3 regions of the Tissierella pigra genome follow, and region 2 is predicted to be linked to each of the others. Evidence: riboswitches for the same ligand, from Rfam matches in the RefSeq annotation. Region 2 holds a riboswitch; each other region holds the start of a gene.
The links. A riboswitch is a leader RNA that binds a small molecule or an ion and turns the genes downstream of it on or off. The one in region 2 is predicted to bind cobalamin.
Positions count from the first base shown of each region.

Region 1: it holds a riboswitch for cobalamin, as region 2 does, so the genes downstream of both, sucC (ADP-forming succinate--CoA ligase subunit beta) here and KQI41_RS05610 (ABC transporter substrate-binding protein) in region 2, are expected to answer to the same signal.
Region 3: it holds a riboswitch for cobalamin, as region 2 does, so the genes downstream of both, KQI41_RS17860 (ABC transporter substrate-binding protein) here and KQI41_RS05610 (ABC transporter substrate-binding protein) in region 2, are expected to answer to the same signal.

Region 1 is NZ_JAHLPJ010000001.1:2,653,799-2,658,584, reverse strand. Features, by position in the region: gene ftsH (ATP-dependent zinc metalloprotease FtsH) at 1-86, opposite strand, end outside; gene pepV (dipeptidase PepV) at 223-1,620, shown strand; cobalamin riboswitch at 1,775-1,960, shown strand; gene sucC (ADP-forming succinate--CoA ligase subunit beta) at 2,152-3,312, shown strand; gene sucD (succinate--CoA ligase subunit alpha) at 3,328-4,230, shown strand; gene KQI41_RS13055 (YitT family protein) at 4,220-4,786, shown strand, end outside.
Region 2 is NZ_JAHLPJ010000001.1:1,130,395-1,135,180, reverse strand. Features, by position in the region: gene KQI41_RS05615 (FecCD family ABC transporter permease) at 1-957, opposite strand, end outside; gene KQI41_RS05610 (ABC transporter substrate-binding protein) at 971-1,948, opposite strand; cobalamin riboswitch at 2,051-2,237, opposite strand; gene KQI41_RS05605 (esterase/lipase family protein) at 2,256-3,497, opposite strand; gene KQI41_RS05600 (methylated-DNA--[protein]-cysteine S-methyltransferase) at 3,541-4,035, opposite strand; gene KQI41_RS05595 (GHKL domain-containing protein) at 4,095-4,283, opposite strand; gene KQI41_RS05590 (IS1182 family transposase) at 4,606-4,786, opposite strand, start outside.
Region 3 is NZ_JAHLPJ010000001.1:3,688,844-3,693,629, reverse strand. Features, by position in the region: gene KQI41_RS17880 (ABC transporter ATP-binding protein) at 1-188, shown strand, start outside; gene KQI41_RS17875 (CD3072 family TudS-related putative desulfidase) at 216-767, shown strand; gene KQI41_RS17870 (Dps family protein) at 876-1,310, opposite strand; gene KQI41_RS17865 (winged helix-turn-helix transcriptional regulator) at 1,427-1,738, shown strand; cobalamin riboswitch at 1,866-2,049, shown strand; gene KQI41_RS17860 (ABC transporter substrate-binding protein) at 2,265-3,308, shown strand; gene KQI41_RS17855 (FecCD family ABC transporter permease) at 3,310-4,308, shown strand; gene KQI41_RS17850 (ABC transporter ATP-binding protein) at 4,313-4,786, shown strand, end outside.

The DNA of each region.
Region 1 (4,786 bases), 1.5 Mb from region 2:
GTTGGGAAAAAACCATCGTAAATAAGTATAAAGGATGCAATTAACCCTAATACTAAAAACAAAAATATTATTTTCTTCTTTTTCAAGATATCCCCACCTTATTAATTTTTCTAAGGTTAGTGTAACCATTTAATTGGATTTATATAAAAGAAAAATAATAAAGTTGAATGAAAATAATAACAAAGGTATAATAATCATAAGCAGGAAAGGGGAGAGTATAAAATGAATTTTATAAATTTAATTGATAGTTATAAGGAAGAAATTATTGCATCAACTCAAGAAATAGTAAAAATTAAAAGTGTAGAAGAAGAACCAAAAGAGAATATGCCCTTTGGGGAGGGACCTTATAAAGCACTTCAATATGCTCTAGAACTATCAGAAAAACTAGGATTTGATACTAAAGATTTAGAGGGCTATGCTGGATATGCAGAGTTCGGACAAGGAGAAGAGACAGTAGGAGTTTTAGCTCACCTTGATGTTGTACCAGAAGGTACAGGTTGGACTTATCCTCCTTATGGCGGGGAAATTCATGATGAAAAAATATATGGGAGAGGTACTGTAGATGATAAAGGACCTGCTATTGCTGTACTTTATGCTATGAAGGCTCTAAAAGAATCTGGTATAAGTCTTAATAGAAAGATTAGATTGATACTTGGAACAAATGAGGAAACAGGTTGGGGATGTATGAATTATTATTTCAAGCATGAAAAAGCTCCAACTATGGCATTTACACCAGATGCAGATTTTCCCGTTATATATGGAGAAAAGGGCATTATAGTATTTAATCTAGAACAAAAAATAGATTCAAATATATGTGGAAGTATCAAACTTATAGATTTAAAAGGTGGAAATGCCCCCAATATGGTTCCAGACTATGCAGAGGTGACTTTAGAAGTAGAGGATATAGAGAACTTTGATGAAAGATATAAGGATTATATAAAAGAGAAGAATAATTCAATAGATATAAATATAGTGAATAATCAAGTAAAGGTAATAGCAAGGGGCATATCAGCCCACGGAAGTACTCCAGAAAAAGGAGAAAATGCTATTTCGTATTTAATGGACTTTTTAGGTTATATGCTTGAAGGTAAATGTGATATTTGTGAATTTATAAATATTTACAATGAAAGAATAGGATTCAAACATAATGGTGAAAGAATTGGATGTGGATTAGAAGATGATATGTCAGGAAAATTAAATTTTAATCCAGGGCTTATTAAACTAGAGGATAATAAGATAATCTTAACTATAAATGTTAGGTATCCAATAAGAAGCAGTTCAAAGGAAGTATATGAAGGCATAAGGAAGAATATTGAAGGAACAAAATTAGAGTTAGTTGAAGGCAGAAGTGACAGTAAGCCATTATATGTTCCAAAGGATAGCTTTTTAGTGAAAACCTTGATGAAAGTATATAAGGAACAAACAGGAGATATAAATAGTGATGCCATTACTATTGGCGGTGGAACTTATGCTAGAGCCATGGAAAATGCTGTAGCATTTGGACCAATGTTTCCAGGTCAACCAGATGTAGTTCATCAAAGAGATGAATATATATCCATAGAGAATTTAATGAAGATTACAAAAATATATGCTCAAGCCTTATATGAGTTAGCAAAATAAATATAATAAGATAACTTTCTCTATTTTTTAATAGAGAAAGTTATCTTATATAGTAATTTTTTTCTATAAAGACTAATATCAATATTATAAATAATATTCTATTAAAACCTATAATTTGACAATTTATATTTAATATGATATATTTTTCTTAAAATTTAATATTTTAATCGTTGGTATAATTTTATATAAGATTATTTAAAAGGGAAGCTCGGTTTAATTCCGACACGGTCCCGCCACTGTGATAGATAGAACTTTATAAATACCACTGTACTTAAAGTATGGGAAGGGATAAAGTTTGTTATTCTTTAGTCAGGAGACCTGCCAATGATAAAAACGCTGTTTATTGCTCACGAGGATGAGGAGGTGTTATTTATAAGGTAGGCTAAAGGCTTGTTCTACTCTATTAATAATATCCTTTCTATTGTAGAAAGGTTTTTTTTGTTCTGCAATACTTGTTTTATAAGATTATAGTAATAACTCAGCAAATTTTTGCTGAGTTATTTTTTTGAAAAATAAATTGGGGGGATAAAGATGAATATACATGAATATCAGGCAAAAGAATTATTAAGAAACTATGGAATTCCAGTTCCTAATGGAGAAGTTATACATAATCCAGAAGATGCAGAAAAGGCTTCTTGGAGAATAGGAACTGATATTGCAGTTGTAAAGGCTCAAATCCATGCTGGTGGACGTGGAAAGGCTGGAGGAGTTAAAATAGCTGAATCAATAGATGATGTTAAAAATTATTCTAAAGAGCTATTAGGTAAAAAATTAATAACACATCAAACGGGAGAAGAAGGAAAGGAAGTAAAGGCTGTCCTAATAGAAGAAGGATGTGAAATTTATAAAGAATATTATTTGGGATTTGTACTAGATAGAGATAAGTCAAGGGTAACTCTTATGGCATCTGAAGAAGGCGGAACTGACATTGAAGAAGTAGCATTAAAAAGACCTAATAAAATTTATAAAGAGACTATAGATTCCCTAATAGGTTTAACAGAATTTCAAGCCAGAAGAATATGTTTTAATATTAATTTGCCAATAGAGGTAATGGATGATGGAGTAAAGTTTATGATGAATTTATATCGACTTTTCATGGAGAAAGATTGTACCTTGGTCGAAATAAATCCATTGGTATTAACAACAGAAAGAAAATTAATTGCTTTAGATGCAAAAATAAACTTTGATGAAAATGGCTTATTTAGAAATCAAGATATATCCAACTATAGAGATTTAAGTGAAGAAGATGAAAAAGAAATAGAAGCATCAAAATATGGTTTATCTTATATATCCTTAGATGGAAATATTGGATGTGTAGTAAATGGTGCAGGCTTAGCCATGGCTACTATGGATTTAATAAAATTTCATGGTGGGGAACCAGCTAATTTTTTAGATGTAGGTGGAGGAGCTGCAGAAGAAAATGTTACCAAGGCATTTAAGATAATATTATTAGACCATAGAGTTAAAGGGATTTTTGTCAATATATTTGGTGGAATAATGAAATGTGACATTATAGCTAAAGGAATTGTCAATGCAGCTAAAGAATTAAAATTGGATATTCCTTTAGTAATTAGATTGGAAGGAACTAATGCAGACTTGGGTATGGAAATAATAAAAAGCTCTAGTCTAAATATATTTGCAGTAAAAGATATGGATGAAGGTGCTAAGAAAATATTAGAATTAATAAAATAGAAAGGTGGCTAAATAATGAGTATATGGGTAAATAAATCCACTAAACTAATAGTACAAGGAATAACAGGTAATACTGCTGCATATCATACAAAACTAATGCTTGAGTATGGAACTAATATAGTTGGAGGAGTAACACCAGGAAAAGGAAATACTGAAGTTGAAGGTATACCTGTATTTAATACTGTGCAAGAGGCTGTAGATAATACTGGAGGAAATGTTTCGATAATATATGTTCCAGCTAAGTTTGCAGCAGATGCAATTCTAGAAGGTGTAGATGCAGGATTAGATATGATTATTTGTATTACTGAACATATTCCTATAAGGGATATGCTCATAGTTAAAAGATATATGGAAGGCAAAAAAACTAGATTAATTGGTCCTAATTGTCCAGGAATTATTACACCAGAAGAATGTAAAATAGGGATTATGCCAGGATATATACATAAAAAAGGAAGAATAGGGATTGTATCACGTTCTGGGACTTTGACCTATGAGGCAGTACATCAATTATCTCAAAAAGGAATTGGACAATCAACTGCTGTAGGAATTGGAGGAGATCCTGTAAATGGAACTGATTTTATAGATGTACTTAAGGCTTTCAATGAAGATGAAGATACAGATGCAGTAATTATGATTGGAGAAATAGGCGGAAATGCAGAAGAAAAAGCTGCTCTGTGGATTAAAGAAAACATGAGAAAACCCGTAGTAGGTTTTATTAGTGGAAAAACAGCGCCAACTGGAAAGAGGATGGGGCATGCGGGAGCTATTATATCATCTGGTAAAGGTACTGCGGAAGAAAAAATAAAAACAATGAAGGATTCTGGTATATATATGTCAGATACTCCTACTAATATAGCCAATACATTAATAGAGGCATTAAAGGACAATCAATTGTGGAGAAGTGCCTATGAAGATTAATTTTAAAAAATTTATGCTGATTAATTTTGGTGTATTTATTATGGCTTTAGGGCTATATTATTTTTTATTGCCAGAAAATCTAGCTGTAGGTGGTGCAATAGGAATTGCCATGGTAATAAATAATATATTCAAATTTATTCCAATTGGCATAATAATGGGGATCGTAAATATCTTTCTTTTTATATTGGCATTTTTAGTAATTGGAAAAGACTTTGGAGGATATACCATATATTCAAGCTTTCTATTATCAGGAATTATATATCTACTTGAAATAATTACTCCGTTAGAATCGCCTATAATAGATGATTTGACAATAAATTTAATTTATGGAATAATTATACAAGGTATAGGAATGGCTATAATTTTTTCTCAAAATGCCTCTACTGGAGGGACTGATATTATAGCAAAGATAATCAATAAATTCACTCATTTAAACATAGGAAAGGCATTACTTTTATCTGATTTTATTATTATAGTATTTGCTACATTTAGTTTTGGTTTAAAACTTGGATTATATGCTTTATTAGGTCTTATTATAAATGCATATGTAATAGAT
Region 2 (4,786 bases):
AATTATTGTACGAGCTATGGTATCTGCAAATATCATAAATATAGCTCCTACTAAAGCCGATGATGGAAGTAATATTCTATTATCTGGCCCCAATACTATTCTCACTATATGAGGTATAATAAGTCCTACAAATCCTATGATCCCTGATACAGATACTACCATGGAAACCAAGAAACTTCCTAGTATAAGTATATATACCTTCGTTCTCTCCACATCTATCCCTAGACTTTGGGCCGATTCTTCTCCTATTAGCATAATATTTAAGTCTCTTGCAAAAAAGCCGATACCCGTCATTGATATAACTACAGGAATAGTTATACTTATTAAAGGTGTCCACCCTTTTCCCGCCAAACTTCCCATGGTCCAGTATATTATCTTTGCCATATCTTTACTATAAATAACCATTAAAAAAGACATTATTGCAGTTAAAAACTGACCTATGGCAATACCTGCTAAAAGTAAAGTAGTTACAGGAACTTTGTTTTTTATTCTTGCTATATTATATACTGTAAAAACTGCAGATAAGGCCCCAATAAATGCAAATATAGATATAGTTGATAAATTCATAAAGGATATATTTATTCCAAGTATTATTGCTATGGAAGCACCAAGTGCAGCCCCTGATGAAATTCCTATTACATAAGGATCAGCCATTGGATTTTTAAATATTCCTTGGAAAGCAGCACCTGTCATAGATAGACTAGCACCAACTAAAGCTCCTAACAATACTCTAGGAAGTCTTATGGACCAAATTATAGTTTCATGTGACTTAGAAATATCTGAAATATCTATACATCTTTCTATAATAGGTATCTTTGAAATAACAATTCTAAATGTATCTATTACACCAATATTTGCAGTACCTATTACGGAAAAAAAAGCTATGGCAAATGTTAGGATCAATATTAATATAACTATAATCAAACTATATCTTGTCTTACTTATGTCTTTTTTCATCTAAACCCCAACTTTATTTAAATAATTCTGGATGAATGGATTTTGCCACTAACTCCAATGCTTCAATTATTCTTGGCCCAGGTCGAGACATGATATTTGATTCATTTCCTTCAAAGATATGGATTCTATCATTTTCTATGGCTGATATATTTTCATAACCTGGTCTAGATTTTATAGATTCAACAGTTTTATCTTCAGTATCTGCTGATGTTAAATAAACTTCTGGATTTCTTTCAACTAATTGTTCTAAATCATATTGTGGATATGCACCATCTGCATCTTGTGCTATATTCTCTCCTCCAGATAAAGTAATTAACTCATCTATATATGAACCTTTACCCGCTGTCATTAATGGATCATGCCATATTTCATAAAATACTTTAATTTTTTCTTGATCTTTTACCTTATCTAGTATTTCATTCTTCTTATTATTCATAGATTTTATAAATTCAGATGCTTCTTTATCTTTTCCCGTAGCCTTTCCTACTGTTTCTATATCCTTCATTACAGCATCTATAGTTTCAGGCATAAATCCAAGAACTTTTATTCCTGCCTCTTTTAGTATCTTATTATCTTCTTCATTTCCAGCACCATAAATTAAAACTAAATCTGGGTTTAACTCCACTATTTTTTCCAAATTATTTCCACTAAAATCTCCTACAACTTCCTTAGTCTTAGCTTCTTCTGGGTAATCACAATAAGATGTTACTCCTATTACTTTATCTCCCAATCCTAAAGCAAATAACACTTCTGTATTATTTGGTGCTAAAGATACTATTTTAGTAGGTTCTTTTTCTATAGTTACTTTGTTTCCAAAGCTATCTTCTATTTCTACTGGAAAAGATACTATCTCTTCATCTACTTCACTACCCTGTGAATCTATATCTTCTAATGACAATTCTTCATTTGGTTTTTCCTTAGAAGTACAGCCAACTATTGAAAATACTAATAACAATGATAATAATAATGCTAACCCTTTAATTCTTCTCATTTTCTTCCTCCTGTTTTTTATTATCTACAATAACTTGCCTCTTTGAAAACAAAAAAACTTAAGCCTTTATTAAGGATAAGTTTTTTATATCTCATCCCTCCCTCCGAGGCTTAAATATAGGCAGGTATCCTGACTTATGGTTCATCCTAGTTCCAATGCCTTCCCAGTTTCCCAGTGGCTATTTTGGTTTCGTACCCATTTACAGTAGCGGGGGCTGTAGTGGCATTTCACCACTTTCCCTATTAAGTTTCATAATAATGTATGAAACACCTATAAAGCTATTACATTGTAAAAAAATAATATCATATTACATTATATACTTCAAGTAGTCCCTTTCCATATTAATACCATTATTATCAACAATAAACATATGAATTTCAGCCTTAGATTTTATATATGAATCTATATTGATTTTAAAACTTAAATCCTTATCTCCTGCAATCATTATCATAAATCTATTAGGGGACAGTTTTATAGCTTGAATTTTATCATCAACAATGTTTATTGATTTACTAGACACTTGATTGGACTCTGAAGTTTGAATATTTATGGCATTACAGTTGTCAGCTATAATAAAATATACCTTTTCTACTTGTTCCTCAGTTATTTCTTCCATTGAAGATACTTTTCCTAATATATCTTCCAAATAATTCTTGGATTTATATAAGATATTTGTATGATTTCCTTCTAATACTATATGATTCCCACCTAAATATCCCAATGTACTAGTTGTAGTTACTGTGCCATCTCCATAACTTGTTTTAATTGTATCTATAGGCTTTCCATCTGACCATAATACTTTCTTTCTTTTATTTATGTTTACTATAAACTCATTATTTGTAGCTACTCCTGTACCACTTACAATGAACGTTTTATTTTTATCCATTATAATATTTTCCAGTCCATTTAAAAATGGATTACTAACAATCATATCCTCGACAGAGACCGTCTTCATAACTTCTTTATCTTTAAATAATAAATAGTCTCCATATTTATAACTTGGAAGTAAATCCTGTACCACTGGAAATATTTTTCTTAAACCTTCTATATAGTTTACCCTATGAAACAAACTATAGTATAATATAAACCCAAATTTCACTGCATTATATAAAATATTATCTTCTACTTTAGAATAAGGCAATTTCCCTCCACTCCAAAAATAATAGGCATTTACAGAACCTAAATTTGGAGTACCTATCATAATTAGTTTATCTATAGTTAAAGGATATATATAGCACATATAGGCTCTTCCCACTAATCCACCTAAACTATGCCCTATAAGAATTACCTTATCCATTCCTGATTTTCTTTTGGCTTCCTCAATAGTGGGAATCAAATACCTTTCTACTATTTCCAATACAGGTTTTTTCCAATCATAATAGGATATATATAAGTTTTTATTTTCTTCATAACCCATAGAGTTTAGTATTCCAATAAATGGTCTATAGATTTTCTCTGCAAATCCAAAGGAAAAATCTCCAGTTCCATTTATTACATCATCGCCCATGGAGCCAAAAAGTCCTGGTATAAAAACAATAGGATAATCCATAATCATTCTCCCTTCTGTTTTTATATTAGGATATTCAAGTTAATTATATAATGTTATTCTTTTCTAGATTCAATAATTTTTCTTTTAAATCTATTCCACCTGCAAATCCTACTAACTTTCCATTAGTACCAACTACTCTATGGCAAGGTACAATTATAGCCACAGGATTTTTATTTAATACACTTCCTACAGCTCTAGGTCCCTTTGGACATCCTACTATTTCAGCCATTTCTTTATAAGTTCTAGTTTCACCATAGGGAATATTTATTAGCTCTTTCCATACTTTTTCTTGAAAAGGAGTTCCTTTAAATAAAAAAGGTATAGTAAATTCCTTTAGACTTCCTTCTAGATACTTAATTATTTCATCATGATAATTATAATCATTTTTATCTACCTCTACAGGAGTACCGTAGTATCTTTTCATATATTTCAAATTGTCCCCTTCTTCTGCAAAGGAAAGACCTATAACTCCTTCTTCAATAAAATATACTGTTAGTTTTCCTATGGGTGAATTAAATGAGTAATATTTTGGATTCATTTTTTTCATCTCCTAGTATTTAAATTTAAATCTTATAAGTATTTTATCATAAATTTTATTTATGATATAGGACTAGTTAAGGAATTCTGTAACAATACTTTAACTATAAATGTATTTTCAACTTGTTCATAATTCATATACCCGTTATATTTATCTACTATTTTATTTATATTCTCCAAACCAAATCCGTGAAACAGCTTGTCTTTTTTGTAGTCAAATCCTGTCTTTTTCAATTCTAGCTTTATCAAAAAAATTCCTTATTTATATTGATAAGTATTCTTACAATAGTATCTTTTAATAAATAAAAGAATAATTACTACTTTGACCTTCATCTCTACCATATCTTTAAATATATCATAGATATAGTAAATATTTTATCAAATTTTGAAGGAATCAGAATATAAAAAAGTTACTTTAATTTTAAAGTAACTTTTTTATATTGAGACTATCGAAAAAAGCCTTAATTTCTTAAGAAAAGTAAGAAATTAGGCTTTTTTCTCCTTATATAATTAAATTTATTAAATTTTAATTGAAGTTACCCTATATTTAATGGCTTTTCTGGTATTATCACTATTCCTTTTCCTGCTTGTCCAGCAGTCTTGCAATCTTTTTGACATTATAAGCAGCCCCTGTCACTAGGACTTGAGCTTTTACTGCATGTGACCCACGATAATGTGCATATCTCATACCCATCAATTCTTTTAAATCTGCAAATGCCCTTTCAACGGTTTCTTTCCTTCGTTGATAAAGA
Region 3 (4,786 bases), 2.6 Mb from region 2:
GCAAAGATTCATATTCTGTTTCGGGTAAAATTATTGGTATACTCCCTCAAGGTAATATTATAAGATATACAGTTGATATCAATTCTGTTTCTTTAAAAGTGGATGTGCTCTTTAATGATTTGGAACTTTATGCTTTGGGACAAGAAGTATATTTAAAATTTAAGAAAAATCATTGTATTAATCTATAACTATGGAATAGTTAAGGAGGATGGAAATTGAAAAGGAATAAAAAGATAATATTAATTTGTCATTGTATCATTAATTCCAATTCTAAGGTTGAAGGTCTTAGTCAGTATGGGGGAATTTTTAAGGAATTTGTAAATCTTATTGCAGAGAAAGATATTGGTATTATTCAACTTCCTTGTCCAGAAATGATTGTATATGGAATAAAAAGATGGGGCCATGTAAAGGAGCAATTTGATACCTTATTTTATAGAGAACAATGTAGAGAAATGCTTAGACCAATAGTTCAACAGACTAAAAGTTATATTGATGCAGGATATGAGATTCTAGGAGTTGTGGGTATAGATGGAAGTCCAAGTTGTGGAGTTAATTATACTTGTTCTGGAGAATTCAGAGGAGAGATTTCGAATAATGATGAATTAGAAAGCATCCTTGAAACTTTAAAGGAAGTTAAAGGTTCTGGTATATTTATGGAAGAGTTAACAAATTATCTGAAAGAATCTGGAATAAAGATACCCTTTATAGCAATTAATGAAAATGATGTATATAGTTCTTTGGATAAAATAGCAGAATTTATAAACTAGAAAACAGTAATTCTCCTATTTATCAGTTGTTAGCTCGAGAATAAAAAAGGCTGTTTCATAACTGATAAACCAGTTATGAAACAGCCTCATTTTATATTATACTTATTTTTATTTTAATATAGAATTAATGAACCATATATTTTTACTATAATCAGCAACGTAGTCTTCAAATATGGCTACAGTTTCAAAGTCTCCTTCTTCATCAGCTATATTTCTGATTTCAGTTGCTAATATTTTCATTTTTTCTAAATCTGTTTTAACTATTTCTAATGATTCTTTAATTGCAAAATCTTTAGCCTTGATTTCTTCAATATCTGAATTATCTAGGTATTCAGCCATAGTTGATAATGGCATTATATCTTTCATCTTTAATAATTCTGCAACTTCGTCTAGATTTTCAAATAATTTGTCATATAGACCTTCAGTAAATTCGTGAACTTGAACAAATTGGTTACCTACAACATTCCAATGGATATTGTGGAATTTAATATTCAATACAGCCAAATTTGATAAATATTTTTGTAATAAATTTACATGTTTCATATAACCCCTCCTAAAAATTTTTAATTAACTATTAATTAGTATCTTTCTTTAATCTAATTATATGATAAAATAAGATAAACAAAAAGGCACAAATTTGTTCGTAAGGATGTGAAATTATGAAAAGCAAAATTTCTAATGGATTTGAAATTGTACATGATTTAATTAAACTAAGATGGATACCAGAAATTCTAAAGTCTATCCATCTTGGGAATGGACGGTATAAGGATATTTTAAATAGTATCCCATATATGAGTCATACAGAATTAAATAGGAAATTAACTATATTACTAGACAGAAAGGTTATAGAGAAAATAACCGATGGAAGTGATAACTACTATTCCTTGCAGAGCTTTGGCAAAGATTTAGTTCATATTTTTTATCACTTAGAAGATTTGGAGGATAAGTATTTTGAGCAAAAATCTGGATAAACAGGTATAATGAGTTGATTTCCTTGTATTAAACATTCATCAGGTCTTAAGTATTAATAAAAAGATAACAAACATATTTGCTGAAGCTTGTGTGGAATTTATTTATGTAGTATAATGTTGATTAAAATTGAATATAGGATAAATAGGTTTATAGAATTATTATTCTATTGTAATAGGGAAGTAGGGTGTAAATCCCTCACGGTCCCGCCGCTGTAAAAGAATAGTCTTTTCTAAATGCCACTGGGAAACTGGGAAGGCAGAAAAGATGATTAAGCTTGAGTCAGAATACCTTCCTATTTTATTAGCAGAATAACTCTACGGTAGATGGAGAAAGCTAGTTTTTAAGTAAATTGCTTTATTTGGCTATCCTTCTGATGATTATTTTCAGAAGGTTTTTTGATAGCAATTATTTTTGGATTTAAAACAACAAAAATGGTCTATATATAGGCTTACAAAACTCCAGCAATCGTAGAATTCTATGAATGTTGGAGTTTTTTATGTACCGTAAAAAGAAAGGGTGAAAAAGATGAAAAAGTATAAAAACATATTGTGGTTAATGATTTTGGCTGTAATAACCACTAGTATTTCAGGTTGTACCAAAACCACAGGAGTAGGTGGTTTAACCAATGTTCAGAATACAGAAAAGGTAGATGATACTCAGCTATCAATAACTGTAGAAGGAGACAAGTATCCCTTAACTGTAAAGGACTTTTTAAAAAAGGAAACTATTTTAAAAGAGAAACCAGAGAAGATAGCTGTATTGTCTGGTACTCCTTTAAACATTTGGTACGATTTAGGAGGCAAGTCTGTATGTACATCTGACGTATCAGACAATGTGAAACTTATACCAGAGTATAGAGAGGAAATACGAAATCTTCCAACTATAGGGCCTGTATATTCTATAGATATGGAGTCTGTAATACCTCATAAGCCAGATTTAATTATAGCTCAAGTTGGAACCCAATCAACTCAAGCAAAGAAGTTAAGAGAAATGGGTTTTAATGTAATCACTACTCATATAAGAGGATATGATGATGTGGTGTCTACATATAAGGCATTTGGAAAAATACTTGAGAAGGAAGAACTAGCTGAAACTAAAATAAAGGAACTGGAAAAACAGAAAAAAGAAATTGTATCAAAATTACCAGATGAATCTAAATCTGTAGTTATATTATATATAACTTCTAAAACACTTGCTGTAAAACTAGATAATAGTATAGCAGGAGATGTTGCTAAGATATTGAGACTTAAAAATATTGCATCTGATTTACCACCAGATACTATAGGATCAGAAACTACGCCATTGGATATAGAGTATATAGTGGAGAAAAATCCAGATTATGTTTTGGTTACCAGTATGATTTCCAGTAATGAAGAAGCTATAAAATCCATAGAGGAAGAATTTAACACAAATCCAGTATGGAGTGGGGTAAAAGCTGTACAGGAAGGTCGTGTTATTCATCTTCCACAGGAATACTTTTTGTATAATGCAGGGCCTTATTATAATGAAGCCATAGAATATATGGCTAAAAATATTTATCCAGAAATTTATGAAGAGGTGAATAAGTAGGATGAAAAGCGATATTTCCCTTAAAGACAATAAAGGTTTTAAAATAACCATTATTGCTATTTTAATAATACTGTTTTTTGTGGGTTTTATACTGGGAAATACTAAAGGCACTCTTGAAGTTGGGGCAAAACGTATATTTGAAGTTATTATGACAGATGACGGAAGTGCGGAAAGAATGGTAATTTGGAATATTAGATTGCCAAGAATGATATTAGCTGCTTTAGTAGGTGCAAACCTTGCTTTATCAGGTGCTATTTTACAAGGGGTTATGAAGAATCCTTTAGCAGATCCAAGTATTATTGGTATAAGTAGTGGTGCAGGGCTTTTTGGTATAGCAGTATTAGTTATCTTTCCTCAGCATGTTGGTTTAGTACCTATTGCCGCCTTTATAGGGGCTATGTTAGCAGCTTTTATAATATATATTTTATCTTGGAAGGGTGGAATACAAACTACAAGAATAATATTAGCAGGTGTAGCTGTATCGGCCTTATTCGGAGCAGGTATTTCAGGTATGCTAGTTTTCTATAGTGACCGTGTTCATGGAGCATTAACCTTTATGAATGGAAGTTTATCTTCAAGGTCTTGGCCAGAAGTATATACCATATTACCTTATACCATAATAGGAATTATTTTAGTAAATATATTTGCAGAGAAACTTAATATTTTAATATTAGGTGATGATGTTGCAAGGGGTTTAGGGTTAAATGTAGAGGCTGCAAGACTTGGATTTACTGTTCTCGCTGCTCTTCTAGCTGCTAGTGCAGTAAGTGTTGTAGGACTTTTAGGATTTGTTGGTCTTATAGTGCCTCACAGTATAAGACTAATAATGGGAAATGATTATAATTATATGTTTCCTGCAACAGCATTATTAGGCTCTATACTTCTAATGTTTAGTGATACCTTTGCAAGAACGTTTTTAAGTCCAACGGAGATACCAGTAGGTATTGTAATGGCAGTATTAGGAGCACCATTCTTTTTATTCTTGCTGAGGAGGGAGTAAATGGATGAATAATAATATTATACTAGAGATTAAAGATTTAAGTATAAGCTATAAAAACAAGAATGTTTTAAAAGAAATAAATCTAAAGATAGAAAAAGAAAAGGTTTATTCTATAATTGGACCAAATGGTTGTGGAAAAACTACCTTAATGCGTACCATAAGCAGAGGTATAAAGCCTAAACAGGGGAAGGTACTTTTATATGGAAATAATATATTCAATATGAAAAATAAACATGTAGCTAAAAAAATGTCTATACTAAATCAAGCTAATGATACCATAAGCGATGTAAATGTAAGGAAATTAGTTCAATATGGTCGTTATGCTCACAAGGATTGGTGGAAAGGTATAGATGATAATGATGATAAGATAGTGGAATGGGCCATGGAGAAAACTGGAGTTACTAGTCTTCAAAATAGAAGAATAGATACCCTTTCAGGAGGAGAAAAGCAAAGGGCATGGATAGCCATGTCTATTGCC